One region of the Scandinavium sp. M-37 genome, then DNA from elsewhere that is predicted to be linked to it. Evidence: predicted binding sites of a transcription regulator. Region 1 holds the regulator's gene; each other region holds the start of a gene.

Region 1 (4,180 bases):
TTGATTTGAAGCGCCTGAAAAGCGTGCGCCGCATTCGTGAGTTCGACGATTTGATCACCTCGAAAATCCACGGATTTGCCGATGCGATAGATTACTACCGCCAGTGTAGCGCGATGTCGGTGCTGAGTCAGATAACCAAACCGACGCTGATCATTCATGCTAAAGATGACCCCTTTATGGATCATCACTCGATTCCCGCTCAGGAAGAGCTTCCGGCAAACATTCAGTATCAGCTGACCGAGCATGGCGGCCACGTCGGTTTTGTCGGCGGTACGCTGCGCCATCCGGAAATGTGGCTCGAAAAACGCATCCCGGCCTGGCTGACACAATGGTTAGGAGCAATACAATGATTATTCCCTGGGAAAACCTGGCTCCCGAAACGCTCGAAAATCTGATTGAAAGCTTTGTGTTGCGCGAAGGTACCGATTATGGTGAACATGAACGTTCGCTAGAAGACAAGGTCGCCGACGTAAAACAACAATTGAAAAGCGGGGACGTCGTCCTGGTGTGGTCCGAACTGCACGAGACGGTGAACCTAATGCCCCGTACCCAATTCCACGGCTGACTATACTCAAAAATATTACTGCTTCAGGGAGTAGTTATGTCTGCCAAACATCCGGTGATCGCCGTGACCGGCTCCAGCGGCGCGGGAACCACCACCACCAGCCTCGCCTTCCGTAAAATCTTTGCCCAACTCAATCTGACCGCTGCGGAAGTGGAAGGCGACAGTTTCCACCGTTACACCCGCCCAGAAATGGACATGGCCATCCGCAAAGCGCGCGATATGGGTCGACACATCAGTTATTTTGGCCCGGACGCCAACGATTTCGGCCTACTCGAACAGACGTTTTTGACCTATGGCCTGGACGGCAGCGGGCAGTCGCGTAAATACCTGCATACCTACGACGAGGCGGTGCCGTGGAATCAGGTGCCTGGGACGTTTACGCCGTGGCAACCGCTGCCTGAACCCTCCGATGTGCTGTTTTATGAAGGCCTGCACGGCGGGGTTGTAACCCCGCAGCACGACGTGGCAAAACACGTCGATTTGCTGGTCGGCGTGGTGCCGATTGTGAACCTCGAATGGATCCAAAAGCTGACGCGTGACACCAGCGAACGCGGACATTCCCGGGAAGCAGTCATGGATTCAGTGGTGCGTTCGATGGAAGACTATATCAACTTCATCACCCCGCAGTTCTCACGTACCCACATTAACTTCCAGCGCGTACCCACCGTGGACACCTCCAACCCGTTCGCGGCGAAAGGGATCCCCTCGCTCGATGAAAGCTTTGTGGTCATCCATTTCCAGAATCTGGGCGATATTGATTTCCCCTGGCTGCTGGCGATGCTACAGGGTTCATTCATTTCTCACATGAATACATTAGTGGTGCCGGGCGGGAAGATGGGGCTGGCTATGGAGCTGATTATGTCGCCGCTGGTCGAGCGGTTGATGGAAGGCAAAAAGATAGGTTGATGTCATCCGAAAAACAGTAGGCCCGGTCAGCGCAGCGCCACCGGGCAGGCGGCTTACCCTTCGACCACTTCAAACGAATGGGTAATTTTCGCCGCTTTCTCCAGCATCAGCGCCACCGAGCAGTATTTCTCAGCGGACAAATCCACCGCACGCGACACCGCGGCTTCTTTCAGCTCTTTCCCGGTCACGATGAAGTGCAAATTAATGTGGGTAAACAAACGCGGAGCTTCTTCACGACGCTCAGAGGTCAACTTCACCTCGCAATCGGTCACGTCATGACGCCCCTTTTGCAGAATCGATACCACGTCAATCGCGCTGCATCCTCCCGCGGCCATCAGCACCATTTCCATCGGGCTTGGCGCTTTGTCACCAGAGTTACCGTCCATCAGGATTTGGTGGCCAGAAGCAGACTCGCCCAGGAAGGTTAAACCCTCAACCCATTTCACACGCGCTTGCATAATTGTTAACTCCAGAGTTGCAATTTTCCTGACAGATTACGCGCACATAACAATTCTCGCAACGGAAGGCGACGTGCGTCATGCTGAAGCGAGACACCAGGAGACACGCGGCAAAAGCTATGCTAAAACAGTCGGGATGCTACAGTAATACATTGAAGTACTGCATGTATGCAGAGGACATCACACTACAGGCTGCAGTAAAATCCGACAGCCGACTTCCCAGGCACAGGGAAGGATACGATTGCAAAGCCAGCGGCAGTGTCTTATCTGCCACTGGAGACAGCTTATAACAGAGGATAACCGCGCATGGTGCTTGGCAAACCGCAAACAGACCCTACCCTTGAATGGTTCTTGTCTCATTGCCACATTCATAAGTACCCATCGAAGAGCACGCTGATTCACCAGGGTGAAAAAGCAGAAACGCTGTACTACATCGTGAAAGGCTCCGTTGCAGTACTCATCAAGGATGAAGAAGGTAAAGAGATGATCCTCTCTTACCTTAACCAGGGCGACTTTATCGGTGAGCTTGGCCTGTTCGAAGAAGGTCAGGAGCGTAGTGCCTGGGTTCGGGCGAAAACCGCTTGTGAAGTGGCCGAAATCTCCTACAAAAAATTCCGTCAGCTTATCCAGGTGAACCCGGATATTCTGATGCGCCTCTCCTCCCAGATGGCGCGTCGCCTGCAGGTCACCTCTGAAAAAGTGGGCAACCTGGCGTTCCTCGACGTAACCGGTCGTATCGCGCAGACGCTGCTGAACCTGGCAAAACAGCCTGATGCTATGACCCACCCGGACGGTATGCAAATTAAAATCACCCGTCAGGAAATCGGTCAGATCGTTGGCTGCTCACGTGAAACCGTGGGCCGTATTCTGAAAATGCTGGAAGATCAGAATCTGATCTCCGCCCACGGTAAAACTATCGTGGTTTACGGTACCCGCTAAGCCAGATTAACGGCGTATTGCCCTGGGGCAGTACGCCGTTTTTGTCTCTCCCCTCATGTGGCGCAGGCTGATTTATCACCCGGAAATTAACTACGCACTGCGACAAACGCTGGTGCTCTGTTTACCCGTGGCTATCGGTCTGGCTCTGGGTTATCTCAAGTACGGTCTGCTGTTTTCATTGGTTCCCGCCTGCTGCAACATTGCCGGGCTGGACACGCCCCACAAACGTTTCTTCAAGCGCCTGATTATTGGCGGCTCGCTGTTTGCGGGCTGTAGCCTCGCGGTACAGCTGCTGCTGGCGCGTGACGTGCCGCTGCCCATTATTCTGAGCGGGCTGGCGATGCTACTCGGCGTTACCGCCGAAATCAGTTCTCTGCACGCGCGCCTGCTGCCCGCCTCGCTGATTGCCTCGATCTTCACCCTCAGCCTCGCAGGCAATATGCCGGTGTGGCAGCCGCTGCTGATTTACGCTCTCGGCACTCTGTGGTACGGCCTGTTTAACTGGTTCTGGTTCTGGATGTGGCGCGAACAGCCGCTGCGCGAATCCCTGAGCCTGCTCTATCGCCAGCTAGCGGATTATTGTGAAGCCAAATACAGCCTCCTGACTCAGCACACCGATCCTGAAAAAGCGCTGCCACCGCTACTCAACCGTCAGCAGAAGGCAGTCGACCTGATTACCCAGTGTTACCAGCAAATGCATATGCTCGCAGCCAACCAGAATCACGAATACAAGCGCCTGCTGCGCGCCTTCCAGATGGGCCTCGACCTGCAAGAACATATTTCAGTCAGCCTGCATCAGCCAGCGGAAGTGCAAAAACTGGTGGAACGCAGCCACGCTGAAGCGGTGATCCGCTGGAATGCACAAACCATCGCCGCCCGGCTGCGGGTGATGGCCGATGACATTCTTTATCACCGTTTTCCGCAGCGCTTTAACATGGATAAACAGATTGGCGCTCTGGAAAAAATCGCCCATCAGCACCCGGATAATCCCGTCGGCCAGTTCTGCGCCTGGCATTTCAGCCGTATCGCCCGCGTCTTGCGGATGCAGCGCCCGCTGTACCCGCGCAATCTGATGGCCGATAACGAACGCCGTCTGCCGGTTTTCGCCGCGCTGAAAAGCTACCTGTCGTTTAAATCTCCGGCGCTGCGAAACGCGGCGCGAATCAGCGTGATGCTGAGCATCGCCAGCCTGATGGGGGCGGCGCTGAATCTGCCGAAGCCGTACTGGATCCTGATGACCGTCCTGCTGGTGACGCAAAACGGCTACGGCGCAACGCGCGTGCGAATTTTCCACCGGGCCGCGGGCACGCTG
Region 2 (4,180 bases), on a different contig from region 1:
AAAGGTGGTAAGCGCGTAGTTGCTGCGCACCACCTTGCGAAATTCGTCAACGTTACTGAGTTCATCGAGGGTCATCAGCTGCACGCCGATATTGCCCAGCGTAGAGGCCTCAATTGGCCCGGCGGTGACGGTGATCCCGCAGGCATCGGCACAAAGCTGGTTCAACAGTGCGTTCTGGCAACCACCGCCGACGATGTGTAGCTGTGAAAAAGCGTGGCCGTGCAGGTCTGAGAGCTGGTGCAGCACACGGGCGTACAGCAACGCCAGGCTGTCGAAAATGCAGCGTGCCAGTTCGGCGGCGCTTTGCGGCTCCGGCTGGTGGCTGTCGCGACAGGCGGCCTGAATTTCGAGGCTCATGTTGTCCGGGTTGATAAAGCGGTCATCGTTCGGGTTAATCACGAACTGGCAGGCGGGCAGTTTCTGCGTTTGGGCCACTAATGCCGCGATATCGCTGATGTTTTGCTCTTTCAGTACCCGTTGCAGCAGCCACAGGCCCATGATGTTTTTCAGCACCCGATAGCGGCCTTCTGCGCCGCCTTCGTTAGTGATGTTGTTCGCCAATGCGATGTCGCTGGTACACGGCGTTTTGCTTTCATAGCCCATCAACGACCAGGTTCCGGAAGAGAGATAGGCCGCGTGTTTGCCCTCCAGCGGGGAGGCGATCACCGCACTGGCGGTATCGTGGCTGGCGACGGCGACCACCGGGATTTGGTTCCCCAGCGGGCAAATCCAGTGCCCGATGACGTTACCAGGATGCGTCGGCGTGCCGAACCAGTCGCGCGGTGCGCCCGCCCAGTTGAGCAGGTCTTCATCCCAGTTGTCGGTGTTGATGTTCACCATTTGGGTGGTGGTTGCGTTGGTGTATTCCCAGTTCATTTTGCCGGTCAGGCGATAGCTGAAATAGTCAGGGATCAGCAGCGCATGGGCGATATTCGCCAGCACATCAGGCTGTTGTTCGGATAACGCGCGGAACTGGTACAGGGTGTTAAACGGCAGGAACTGAATGCCGCTGCGGCGATAGATGTCGGCGCGGCCGAGCTGCGTTTCTGCACGCTGCATTACGCCCTGGGTGCGGCTGTCGCGGTAGGACACCGGCAGGCCAACGCGATGGCCGTCCTTATCCAGCAGCACAAAATCCACGCCCCAGGTGTCGATGCCGATGCTGTCGATAAGAATGCCGTCATCGCATACTTTCTTCAGCCCACAACGGATCTCGGCTTCAAGACTGTCGATATCCCAGCAGTCTGTGCCGTCCACTTTCTGTAGCGTATTCATAAAACGGTGGATCTCACGCAGTGCCAGGGTCCGTTTTTGGCGGTCGTAACTGGCCAGCATGACGCGCCCGCTGGAGGCGCCTAAATCAACCGCCACACAATGGCGAAAACTCATGGCAGGGTCCTTCTGATAGTCATTGCGGACAGTCTGAAGGAGTGCCAGCGTGTCGACCTTCTCACTACTGACAGCGGAAAATGGCGGCTGGCAAGAAAGCAAAGATGAACGTGAGAGGCATCACACTTTCCAGTAATGAGCCCGTCTCATGCGGGTGTGACGCTGAACTCATTTCCTGATTTTTCCGGTCGTTTCTTGAAAAACGGACAGGGTTTGCGCGCTTTGCTGTCAAAAATTCAAGGTGAGAATGGCGGGGGGTGCTTATTATCCTGATAACTTTTCTCATCTCGTGGGGCCATTATGACCGTACTGCACAGCATGGATTTTTTTCCGTCAGGACATGCACCTGTTGCCATTGAGCCACGGCTGCCACAAGCGGAGTTCCCTGAGCACCACCACGATTTTCATGAGATTGTGATCGTCGAACATGGCACCGGTATTCATGTGTTCAACGGCCAGCCTTACACCATCACCGGCGGGACGGTGTGCTTCGTGCGCGATCACGACCGCCATCTGTACGAGCACACCGACAACCTGTGCCTGACGAACGTGTTGTACCGTTCCCCTGACGCGTTCCGCTTTCTGTCTGGCCTGGAGCAGCTGTTGCCGCAGGAGCAGGACGGCGTGTATCCGTCGCACTGGCGGGTAAATCAGACGGTGTTGCAGCAGGTGCGCCAGGTGGTACAGCAGATGGAAACGCTAGATAGCGGGGACGACATGCACACCATCGCCAATCGTGAAATTCTGTTTATGCAGCTGTTGGTGCATTTGCGAAAGGGCAGTCTGGCGGCGGAGGCAACCAATAACGATGCGCGTCTGAATTTGCTGATGGCGTGGCTGGAAGACAATTTCGCCGATGAAGTGTGCTGGGAAGCGGTGGCGGACCGTTTTTCACTCTCGCTGCGCACGCTGCACCGCCAGCTTAAGCAGCACACCGGTATGACACCGCAGCGTTATCTCAACCGTATTCGTTTGACCAAAGCGCGCCACCTGTTGCGTCACAGTGACGAAAGCGTCACTGATATCGCATTTCGCTGTGGTTTTGGCGACAGTAACCACTTTTCAACGCTTTTCCGCCGCGAGTTTAACTGGTCGCCGCGCGATATTCGTCAGGGGCGCGACACCCAATTGCAATAACAAGCCCATGAGACTCATGGGCTTGTTATTGTGGTGCGTTTAATTAATGGAGTTTAAAACTTGACGTCTTTTAAGTATTCCCAATCTTTATTGCTTTTCTTGTTGGTCGGGAAATACCAGTATTGACCATCATGTTTCAGCTGGAACAGTTCAGTCGCATGGTTGTACGGGTTGTAATAAATATAGATATCGCCCGCGACGCCCTTATGACCATTTGCACTCCAGTCTTTGAAAGATTGAAGTGTTTTAATATTCTCCAGTGCTGCTTTTTTGTCGGTGCCTAAATAAACCCAGTTGCCATTATTGTTTTTATTGGTCGGGAAGTACCAGTAGCGGCCATCTTTACCGACGTTTTGCAGCATAAAATATTCTTTATCGCCGTTATAAGGATTGTCATATTGGTAAAGCGTGCCGAGGGTACCTTTATGGCCATTATCGCTCCAGTTGAAGGCATGCTCTGACAGGACGTCAACCTCTGGATACACTGATTTGATCCAGTCAATGTACTGAGAGATACGTGCCCCGGTGCTGCTGCGTGCTGCCCCGCCATTGGTGACCGCAATAATGGTTTTAATACCCTGATGAGTTTGCCACCAGGCTGAACCACTGTCTCCAGGGGCTGTGCGTCCCCATTTTGCGCTCTCTTTTACCGGTTCATAGCCCGCGCCAATACCATGATTCATCTCAAAAATACTGTCGATTACGCTCATGCTGGTCATGCGACGCTGTCCGGATTTCGGACCATAGGTTTCATTTTCCGTGACGTTGACGCCCCAAAGGCCATAACCCACAAACTGAACCGGTTTACCCTTTTCTTCGTTGCCGTCATACAGGACAGGCTTCACGACCTTCTTGCCGTTTTTATCGCGGTAGTCGGCCACTTTTTTCAACTTCAGGATTTCCAGGTCGGTTGAGGCGCCGCCGTAGCCTGCCGGGCGGTGGTTGCGCTCTGGAACCGTATAAACTGTTCCCCCGCTGGCAATAACGGTCTTGTCGTCATCGGCATAGAAATTATAACCCGTGTTGCTAACATCTTTTGTGGCCCCATTGCAGTGGGCAGCGGCGAGAATATATACCCACTCACCATCGTCACCCAGCCAGGTTGCCGTACAGCTGTAAATATGGCCGACGGCATTAAAGGCGCGGTCATAGCTTTGTACCCGTAAGGGTTCATTGACGTCGGCAATAGTTGATTTGATATTATTTAAATCACCGCCATTTTGCGTAAAAACATATTCGCTAATGACCTGTGCGTGAGATATTGTTGAAATAAAAGTGAGGGCTAATAAAGAGAGGGTCTTTAATTTTAATTGCATCATTTTTCCTTTGATGTGAGATTCCTTGCGTCGCGATCTTGCGTTGAATGATGAAAATAAGTCAATCGCTGTTCCGTTAATAACATATTGTGGTTTGATTAATATTGGTGGCGCTGTTTTAAAAACTTATTCATTTAAATTTTATATATTTTGTACGGGAGGTGTCCGGTGCGATGACATATTCGAGAACACAATCACCGTTTTTTATCCTGAAGTAGTGAATACTAACCGGTGATTCTGCATTTGAGGTGCCGGAGTGACGTATCCTTTGATTCTGAGAAAAGCGGATTTTTTTGCCAATCCGCAGCAGGCGGTGGCGGTGGCCGATCGCTATCCGC
Region 3 (4,180 bases), on a different contig from region 1:
TCCACTAAATCACGCAGAGAAATAGCCTGGTATTTGTTTTGCAAGAGGCCTGGAATCCCCCCATTGAATAAAATGATCTCTGCCCGTGCTAATCTTGATATCTGAAAGACAAAGTTATTTATCCCTGTCACATCACCGCCGCTAATTACCATGCCGATTCTCATAATCATGACCTCGCTTATTTCTTGAAAGTGATTTTTCCTTTAAACAAGCCATGAATTTGCAACGAGCATCACAAAATTGTTATTAAGATGTCCGCTCTTGCTATTGACATCAATTGGTTAGGGTCATTTTTTGTGAATGCCATCACATTCCATCACCTGTTGCTAATATTATTAATTCACTTTTATTTCAAGCAATTAACACGCATTCAGGCTTTAGATTCCTGTAAACCTTACGCATGAAGTTCATACATAGATGTGAGGTTTAAAAAATGTGATTTATCGCGCAGTTTTCTGTGTGTGAATGACCGCGAGCAAAAGAGGGACTTATCGTGGAGGGATCAGTTTTAACATATAAAAAAGGCGACTTACGTCGCCCTTAAATGCTGAAATGTCATTACTTACGTTCGCTCCCGACCCACCAGCAGCGTGGTCAGGGTGAACGACAGCACCAGCGCGATTGCCACGCCCGACAGGGCATAGACAAAGTACGGGCCGATATAAGCGGGCAAACTGAAGATGCTCGATAAGATATAGCCATACAGGCGCACGCCGAAGAACGCGATGAAGGCAGAGGCCAGCGAACTGGCGATAGTCGCGGCGATAAACGCTTTCTTATGACGGGTGAGCACGCCAAACAACGCCGGTTCGGTTATGCCGAGTAGCGCAGAAACCGCCGCTGACAGCGTCACCGTACGATCCTGTCGGTCTTTGCTCAGGCGCCAGATAGCAAACGTCGCCCCGGCAATCGCCATGTTGGCCATAAACATCATTGGCATCAGCATGTCATAGCCCCGATCGCTAAAGTTTTGCAGCGCAATCGGGGTCATCGCATGGTGCATCCCGGTGAGGATCGCCACCGGACGTATCGCGCCCACCACCAGCCCGGCAAAGCTCGCCGATACGCTGAACAGCCCTTCGATAAACAGCGCCAGCCCTTTTCCGAGCCAAATGCCAATCGGGCCAATCACCACTAACGCCGCCAGCGCGCCGATAAACAGCGTCAGGGTCGGCGTAAACACGGTTTTCAGCACCTCCGGCATGATACTGTCGACCCATTTATGGATGTATTTCAGCGCCAGAACCGAGAAAATCACCGGAATGACGCTGGAGGCGTAGTTAAATACCGACACCGGCACGGCGTTCATTAACCATAGCGCGGAGGCGGCATCAGGCTGATGGGTCGCCAGCGCCTTGGCAGCGTCAATTAAGGTTGGATACATCAGACAGGCCGCCACCGCCGCCGCGAGGTATTCATTGGTTTTGAAAATTTTTGCTGCCGACACCGCGAGGAAAAACGGCAGAAAATAGAACACGCCGCTGGCGATCAGATCGATGATCATCACCGTATCGCTTTTCGGCGACACCACTTTCAGCGCAATTAATCCGGCCAGCAAACCTTTGATCATCCCTGCCCCGGCAATCGCCGGGACAATCGGACCAAACACGCCGGAAACGGTATCCATAAACAGCGACACCAGGCTTTTACGGCCCTTGCCGCTGGTGACCGTTGTCTCATCACGTTGACCGAGGGCAGCCTGCAGTTGCTCGTACCAGCCGTTGACCGTAGGGCCGATAATGATTTGGAACTGATCGCTTTGCAGCTGCGCGCCCAGTACGCCGGGCAGCTTTTTAATTTCGCCCTGTTCGATTTTGCTATCATCAATTAAATCAAAGCGTAAGCGGGTCATGCAATGCCAGACTTTATTGATATTGTCTTGCCCACCGACCAGTTGAATGATGCGTGCGATGGCGTCTCGCGTCCCCATAGTGACTCCTGCGACATGTTCTTGTTTTGGTTATCTGGATGGTAATGAAGCTGTGAACGCAAAACAAACCAATAAAATTTGAACCCCCTCACATTTCTTTCCTTACAAGGCATGCAAAGGCTAAAATATGCAAAATTGGTCTGGTTTTTAATTCAATAAACACGCTATTTCAGACCAAAATATTTATTCCAGAAAAGGGTTTACCTGACGCGTAAAATAAGGCGAAGATAAATCATCAATCGTCTATTTTTTCCGTCATCAACAGGGAGCCTTTTTCCGTGGAACCGACGCTTATTACCGCTATTGATTGCTTCATCACTCGCCCGGATCGCCACAATTTGGTGACGGTACGCGTGACCACCGACAAAGGCATTACCGGCCACGGCTGCGCCACCTTTCAGCAACGCCCGCTGGCAGTGAAAACCCTGGTCGATGACTATCTGCGTCCGCTGTTGATCGGTCGCGATGCCAATAACATTGAAGACCTGTGGCAGATGATGAACGTCAACGCCTACTGGCGAAACGGCCCGGCGATGAATAACGCCATAGCCGGGGTCGATATGGCGCTGTGGGATATTAAAGCGCAGCTGGCGAACATGCCGCTGTATCAGCTGTTTGGCGGTCAATCCCGGGACGCGATCGCCGCCTACACCCACGCCAGCGGTGAAACGCTGGACGAGCTGTACACCACCGTCGATGCGCTACTTGAAAAAGGCTATCGCCATATTCGCTGCCAGCTTGGCTTCTACGGCGGTACGCCAACCGAGCTCCATGCGCCGGATAACCCTTCGCCAGGTGCCTGGTTCTGCCAGGATCAATACATGCGTAACACGGTGGAAATGTTCCGCGCCCTGCGAGAGCGCTACGGGCATCGCTTCCACATCCTGCATGATGTACATGAACGTCTGTTCCCGCAGCAGGCGGTGCAGCTGGCAAAACAGCTCGAGCCGTATCAGCCGTACTTTATTGAAGATATTCTGCCGCCGCAGCAAACCCCGTGGCTGGCGCAGATCCGTCAGCAAAGCAGCGTTCCACTGGCGCTCGGCGAACTGTTTAATAACCCGGCGGAATGGCATGACCTGGTAGTCAATCGACAGATTGATTTCATTCGCTGTCATGTGTCACAGATTGGCGGCATCACCCCGGCGCTGAAGCTGGCGGTGCTGTGTCAGGCCTTTGGCGTGCGTCTGGCCTGGCACGGCCCGGGCGACATGACGCCGATTGGCGTGGCGGTGAATACTCATCTCAATATTCATCTGCACAACGCCGCAATTCAGGAATTCATTCCACGATCCGCGACCACCGATGCCGTCTTCCCCGGCGCGCCGGTGGCAAAAGAAGGCTACATTTATCCACCACAAAAACCGGGCATTGGCGTCGGCTTCAACGAAGCACTGGCGGCTTCGCATCCGGTGGTGTACCGCCCGCATGAATGGACGCAAAGTCGCCTACCGGACGGCACGCTGCATACGCCGTAATCAGCCTGGCTGTTGGCGGAACGCGAGGTTGTCGCGGTTATGTGGAATGACGTAGGTGCAGGTGTAGTTGATATCGATAATGTCGCTAATGGCGTATACCTGACCGCCCGCCAGAATGCCGCGGTTGTTGATGTGCATCGCCGGGCTGCCTTTTTTGCAGCCCAGTAATTCGGCCTGTTCCCGGCTGACGTTCACTGCCCGATAGGTAGTGAGCATGTGGGAAATTTGATAGCCCTTTTGCAGGACATATTGCTGTAACGAACGTTCGATAACCTGCTGATTAAGGTCTGCGAATGCCGCCGACGGCATGCGCGACACCTCGATTTGCACCGGACTGTCATCCACATAGCGCAAACGACAAAACTGCCAGATAAAGTCATCATCCGTTAGCCCGAATATCTGCTGTTCCTCGCGATTCGGGCGTTTTTTATGCAGGCTTATCATCCGATAACGCATCTGATCGAAACGCTTTTCGGTAATCGAGTTGTACACCAGCGGATTATTCCGCGCCCCGTCGTTAATCCAACAGCCCGATCCCTGAACAATTCTGATAACGCCAATGCTCGCCAGTTTCTCCAGCGCCTGGCGCACGGTAAATCGCGAAACGCCATACTCTTGCGCCAGTTGTCTCTCCGGCGGCAGCTTACGCGGGCCGCCGTCACCCTGCTGATAAATTTTACTCAGCAGATCCTGAGTGACGAACTCATTTTTCTTCATCGGGATTTTCCCTGATTATTCCTTAGAAAAAAGACAGTTAAGCTTATCATTGCAT
Region 4 (4,180 bases), on a different contig from region 1:
CTTCGAGCATGGCTACTGCTGGCAGAACTTTGCCTTCCACGAATTCGAGGAATGCGCCACCGCCAGTGGAGATGTAGGAGATCTTGTCAGAAATACCGAACAGGTCGATAGCAGCCAGAGTGTCACCGCCGCCTGCGATGGAGAACGCTTCGCTGTCTGCGATAGCGTTAGCCACGATTTCAGTCCCTTTACGGAAGTTAGGGAATTCGAACACGCCAACCGGACCGTTCCACAGAATAGTTTTGGCATTTTTCAGGATTTCAGCCAGTTTCTGTGCAGAAACGTCACCCAGGTCCAGGATCTGCTCTTCATCTTTGATGTCGTTAACAGATTTCAGGGTTGCGGTTGCGGTTTCGGAGAACTCAGTTGCCACGCGAACGTCAGTTGGGACTGGGATATCGCAAGTGGTCAGCAGACGTTTTGCTTCGTCAACCAGGTCAGCTTCGTACAGGGATTTGCCCACGTTGTGGCCCTGAGCGGCGACGAAGGTGTTGGCGATACCACCACCGACGATCAGCTGGTCAGCAATTTTGGACAGAGAGTCCAGAACGGTCAGTTTGGTCGATACTTTAGAACCGCCAACGATAGCCACCATTGGACGAGCAGGTTCTTTCAGGGCTTTACCCAGAGCGGACAGTTCTTCAGCCAGCAGCGGGCCTGCGCACGCAACGTCAGCGAATTTGCCGATACCGTGAGTAGAAGCCTGTGCGCGGTGCGCGGTACCAAATGCGTCCATGACGAATACGTCGCACAGTGCAGCGTATTTCTTAGACAGCGTTTCGTCGTCTTTCTTTTCGCCTTTGTTAAAGCGAACGTTTTCCAGAACCACCAGCTCACCCGCAGCCACTTCAACGCCGTCCAGGTAGTCTTTAACCAGACGTACCGGGTTAGACAGTTTGTCTTTCAGATAGTTAACGACTGGCAGCAGAGAGAATTCTTCGTTGTACTCGCCTTCGGTCGGACGACCCAGGTGAGATGTAACCATCACTTTCGCGCCCTGTTTCAGAGCCAGTTCGATAGTTGGCAGAGAAGCACGGATACGCGCATCGCTGGTCACTTTTCCATCTTTAACCGGAACGTTCAGATCGGCACGGATGAAAACGCGTTTACCAGCCAGATCCAGATCGGTCATCTTAATTACAGACATGGTGAATCCTCTCATTGATTCTAAAGTTTTGTAGACGCAACAGCGTCTTACCTGAAACCTGTAACGGCCATCGCTAACGTTGTGTCGAGCATGCGGTTAGCGAAACCCCATTCATTGTCACACCAGACCAGCGTTTTGATCAGATGCGCTCCACTGACCCGCGTCTGTGTGCCATCAACAATGGCACTGTGCGGATCGTGGTTAAAATCTATTGAGACCAACGGTAATTCCGTATAGTCAACTATACCATGAAATGCTCCCTGTGCCGCTTTTTGCAGCAACAGGTTGACTTCACACGCTTTTACCGGATGCTTCACGGTCACGCTGAGGTCGATTGCGGTGACGTTTATGGTCGGAACGCGCACCGCAATAGCTTCAAAACGGTCATTAAACTGCGGGAAAATTCGGGTGATGCCCGCCGCCAGTTTGGTATCGACCGGAATAATCGACTGGCTGGCCGCACGGGTACGACGCAGGTCAGGATGATAAGCATCAATAACCTGCTGATCGTGCATCGCCGAATGGATAGTCGTCACGGTACCCGATTCGATACCCCAGGCATCGTCTAACAGTTTAATGACAGGGATGATGCAGTTGGTGGTGCAGGATGCATTGGAGACAATGCGGTGTTCGCTTTGCAATTCATGATGATTGACGCCGTAGACAACCGTTGCGTCAATATCGTTGCTGCCAGGATGTGAAAAGAGCACTTTCTTTGCGCCCGCGGCCAGATGGGCTTCGCCATCGGCACGGGTGCCGTAAACGCCGGTGCAGTCGAGAACCACATCAACGCCCAGTTCACGCCACGGGAGTGCCTCGATCGACGGCTCATGCAGCAGTCGAATGGCATCATCGCCGACGAACAACTGTTCCCGCTCCTGGCGAACATCCCAGGCAAAGCGCCCATGGCTGGTGTCATATTTCAACAAGTGCGCGATGCCCGCAGCATCCGCCAGTTCGTTGATTGCCACCACGGTAATCTCCGCACGACGCCCGGATTCATACAAAGCACGAACCACGTTACGTCCAATGCGACCGAAGCCATTAATCGCTACGCGTACGGTCATAGGTCTCCTGCAAGGCTATCCCTGAAGTGTGTGGCTGAGAGCGTAATCCAGCCTCACCTGGAAGGGAATCCTTACTGTCGCAAACTGCGACTGATTGATTATTTGTCGAACATTTAATCGACTGAAACGCTTCAGCTAGAGTAAGCGAAACATGGAATAAAGGGAATGTTTGTCCAGACCAATGCGCCAATAATCTGACGCAAATCACATTTTTTAAGGAATAACGGCCACGATAATTCCGACTCTGGGTAATCACTAACCCGCCACAGCAATGCAGCGAGACCCTGGCTGGTGCTTCGCCGATGACGACCGCTCTGCCCTGGGTTGTCATGAAACCGGCAGAACGCCTGACCGCAGATGAAGATTTCGCTCTATTGTTGTCACCCTTTTACGTTCTCAATATCAACCCGTCTTTATTCTGTTACTTAATAATTCTGCCCCACCGAATAATAGCCTATGGATTTAACCGCTGATATTAAGAACTGTGACCAGGGAATCAATTCATGTATTTACCTGCCTTTCAGCACATATACGCAAAGTAAAGAACACCATATATAAATAGCATGGGCCTGAGAAAATATTCACCAACAATACTTACCCTGTCCTCACCTAATTATTTCAATCCTTAACATTTATATTACAGCAAGAGGAATCATGCCTCTCCATAATAATATACATAATATCAATATATTCAGCGACGTTAAATTTACGGACATTATCGCTCGCAAGGACTGGAATATCCTGCCCATTATTCACTGTAATCGACTGGACGCCCATACTGAATTTTCAAGCTGGAGAGATATTAACGCCGCCCGGGATAATCGCCCCTCCAGTTGGCGAAATTGTCTGGATGGTCAATGGCAATTTAGTTGGTTTTCTCAGCCCGAAAATGTCAGTCACAGCTGGCTAAATGGTGACCTGCTCAATGCCACAGCCATCGACGTGCCCGCTTGTTGGCAGCGCTATGGATTTGATAACCCGGTTTACACTAACATCCGCTACCCCATCGACACCACGCCACCCTCTGTACCGGAAGAGAATCCAACCGGCTGTTATTCGAGATATTTTACGCTTGATCCCCACTGGCGCTCGCAGGGAAAAACCCGCATCGTTTTTGAGGGGGTCGGGTCGGCCTTTCATCTTTGGTGCAACGGGCACTGGGTCGGGTATTCAGAAGATAGCCGCCTTCCGGCTGAATTTGATTTAACGCCTTTTCTGAACGATGAAAATAACCGTCTGTGCGTGATGGTTATGCGCTGGAGCGCTGGCACATGGCTTGAAGATCAGGATATGTGGCGCATGAGCGGTATTTTCCGCTCCGTTTATTTGCTGCATAAGCCTGACGCCCATATCGCGGATTTTCGTATTACGCCGGAGCTGAATGCGGATCTCAGTCACGGCAGTCTGGCCTGTCATATAACCGTGGCCGCGCCCGACCCCGCACCTTACCGGGTGGCGGTATCACTCTGGCTCGACAGCTGTTGCGTGGCCGAGGAAAAAACGGCGCTGGGCAGCGAGATTATCGATGAACGTGGGCGTTATCCGGAGCGCGCCACCGTGCATCTGCCGGTGACAAACCCCAAGCTCTGGAGCGCCGAAAGCCCAACCTGCTACCGCCTGGTGGTGGCACTCTTTGACGACAATGACACGCTGGTTGAAGCCGAAGCATGCGATACCGGTTTTCGCCGCGTAGAGATCCGCGAAGGCCTGCTGTTACTGAATAATAAGCCGTTGCTTATTCGGGGTGTCAACCGACACGAGCATCATCCCCAACGGGGTTACTGCATCACTGAAGAGGATATGGTGCAGGATATTCGCTTGATGAAGCAGAACAACTTCAATGCGGTCCGCTGCTCGCATTACCCCAATGACCCGCGTTGGTACGCCCTGTGCAACCGCTTTGGCCTCTACGTGGTTGATGAGGCAAACATTGAAACCCACGGCATGACGCCAATGAACCGCTTAT

Evidence for each region. Region 1 encodes CRP, which controls carbon source genes, mostly activating them, when cyclic AMP is high. Its sites were predicted from a motif close to ATGTGANNNNNNTCACAT; they were not measured.
Region 2: rhaS (HTH-type transcriptional activator RhaS) is a predicted target of CRP. The motif match lies at 1,544-1,561, and genes of this name have one in related genera.
Region 3: ACG0Z5_RS12290 (enolase C-terminal domain-like protein) is a predicted target of CRP. The motif match lies at 2,007-2,024, and genes of this name have one in related genera.
Region 4: epd (erythrose-4-phosphate dehydrogenase) is a predicted target of CRP. The motif match lies at 2,407-2,424, and genes of this name have one in related genera.

Annotation. Positions count from the first base shown of each region.
Region 1 covers NZ_JBIGIN010000016.1:56,340-60,519, reverse strand. The annotation lists gene ACG0Z5_RS13230 (hydrolase) at 1-350, shown strand, start outside; gene ACG0Z5_RS13225 (YheU family protein) at 347-565, shown strand; gene ACG0Z5_RS13220 (phosphoribulokinase) at 602-1,471, shown strand; gene ACG0Z5_RS13215 (OsmC family protein) at 1,525-1,929, opposite strand; gene crp (cAMP-activated global transcriptional regulator CRP) at 2,236-2,868, shown strand; gene ACG0Z5_RS13205 (YccS/YhfK family putative transporter) at 2,924-4,180, shown strand, end outside.
Region 2 covers NZ_JBIGIN010000031.1:18,364-22,543, forward strand. The annotation lists gene rhaB (rhamnulokinase) at 1-1,389, opposite strand, end outside; gene rhaS (HTH-type transcriptional activator RhaS) at 1,690-2,526, shown strand; gene ACG0Z5_RS18850 (hypothetical protein) at 2,580-3,845, opposite strand; gene rhaR (HTH-type transcriptional activator RhaR) at 4,099-4,180, shown strand, end outside.
Region 3 covers NZ_JBIGIN010000014.1:108,992-113,171, reverse strand. The annotation lists gene ACG0Z5_RS12300 (6-phosphofructokinase) at 1-164, opposite strand, end outside; gene ACG0Z5_RS12295 (PTS transporter subunit EIIC) at 563-1,930, opposite strand; gene ACG0Z5_RS12290 (enolase C-terminal domain-like protein) at 2,209-3,408, shown strand; gene ACG0Z5_RS12285 (GntR family transcriptional regulator) at 3,409-4,125, opposite strand.
Region 4 covers NZ_JBIGIN010000030.1:46,358-50,537, reverse strand. The annotation lists gene pgk (phosphoglycerate kinase) at 1-1,147, opposite strand, end outside; gene epd (erythrose-4-phosphate dehydrogenase) at 1,195-2,214, opposite strand; gene ACG0Z5_RS18705 (beta-galactosidase) at 2,869-4,180, shown strand, end outside.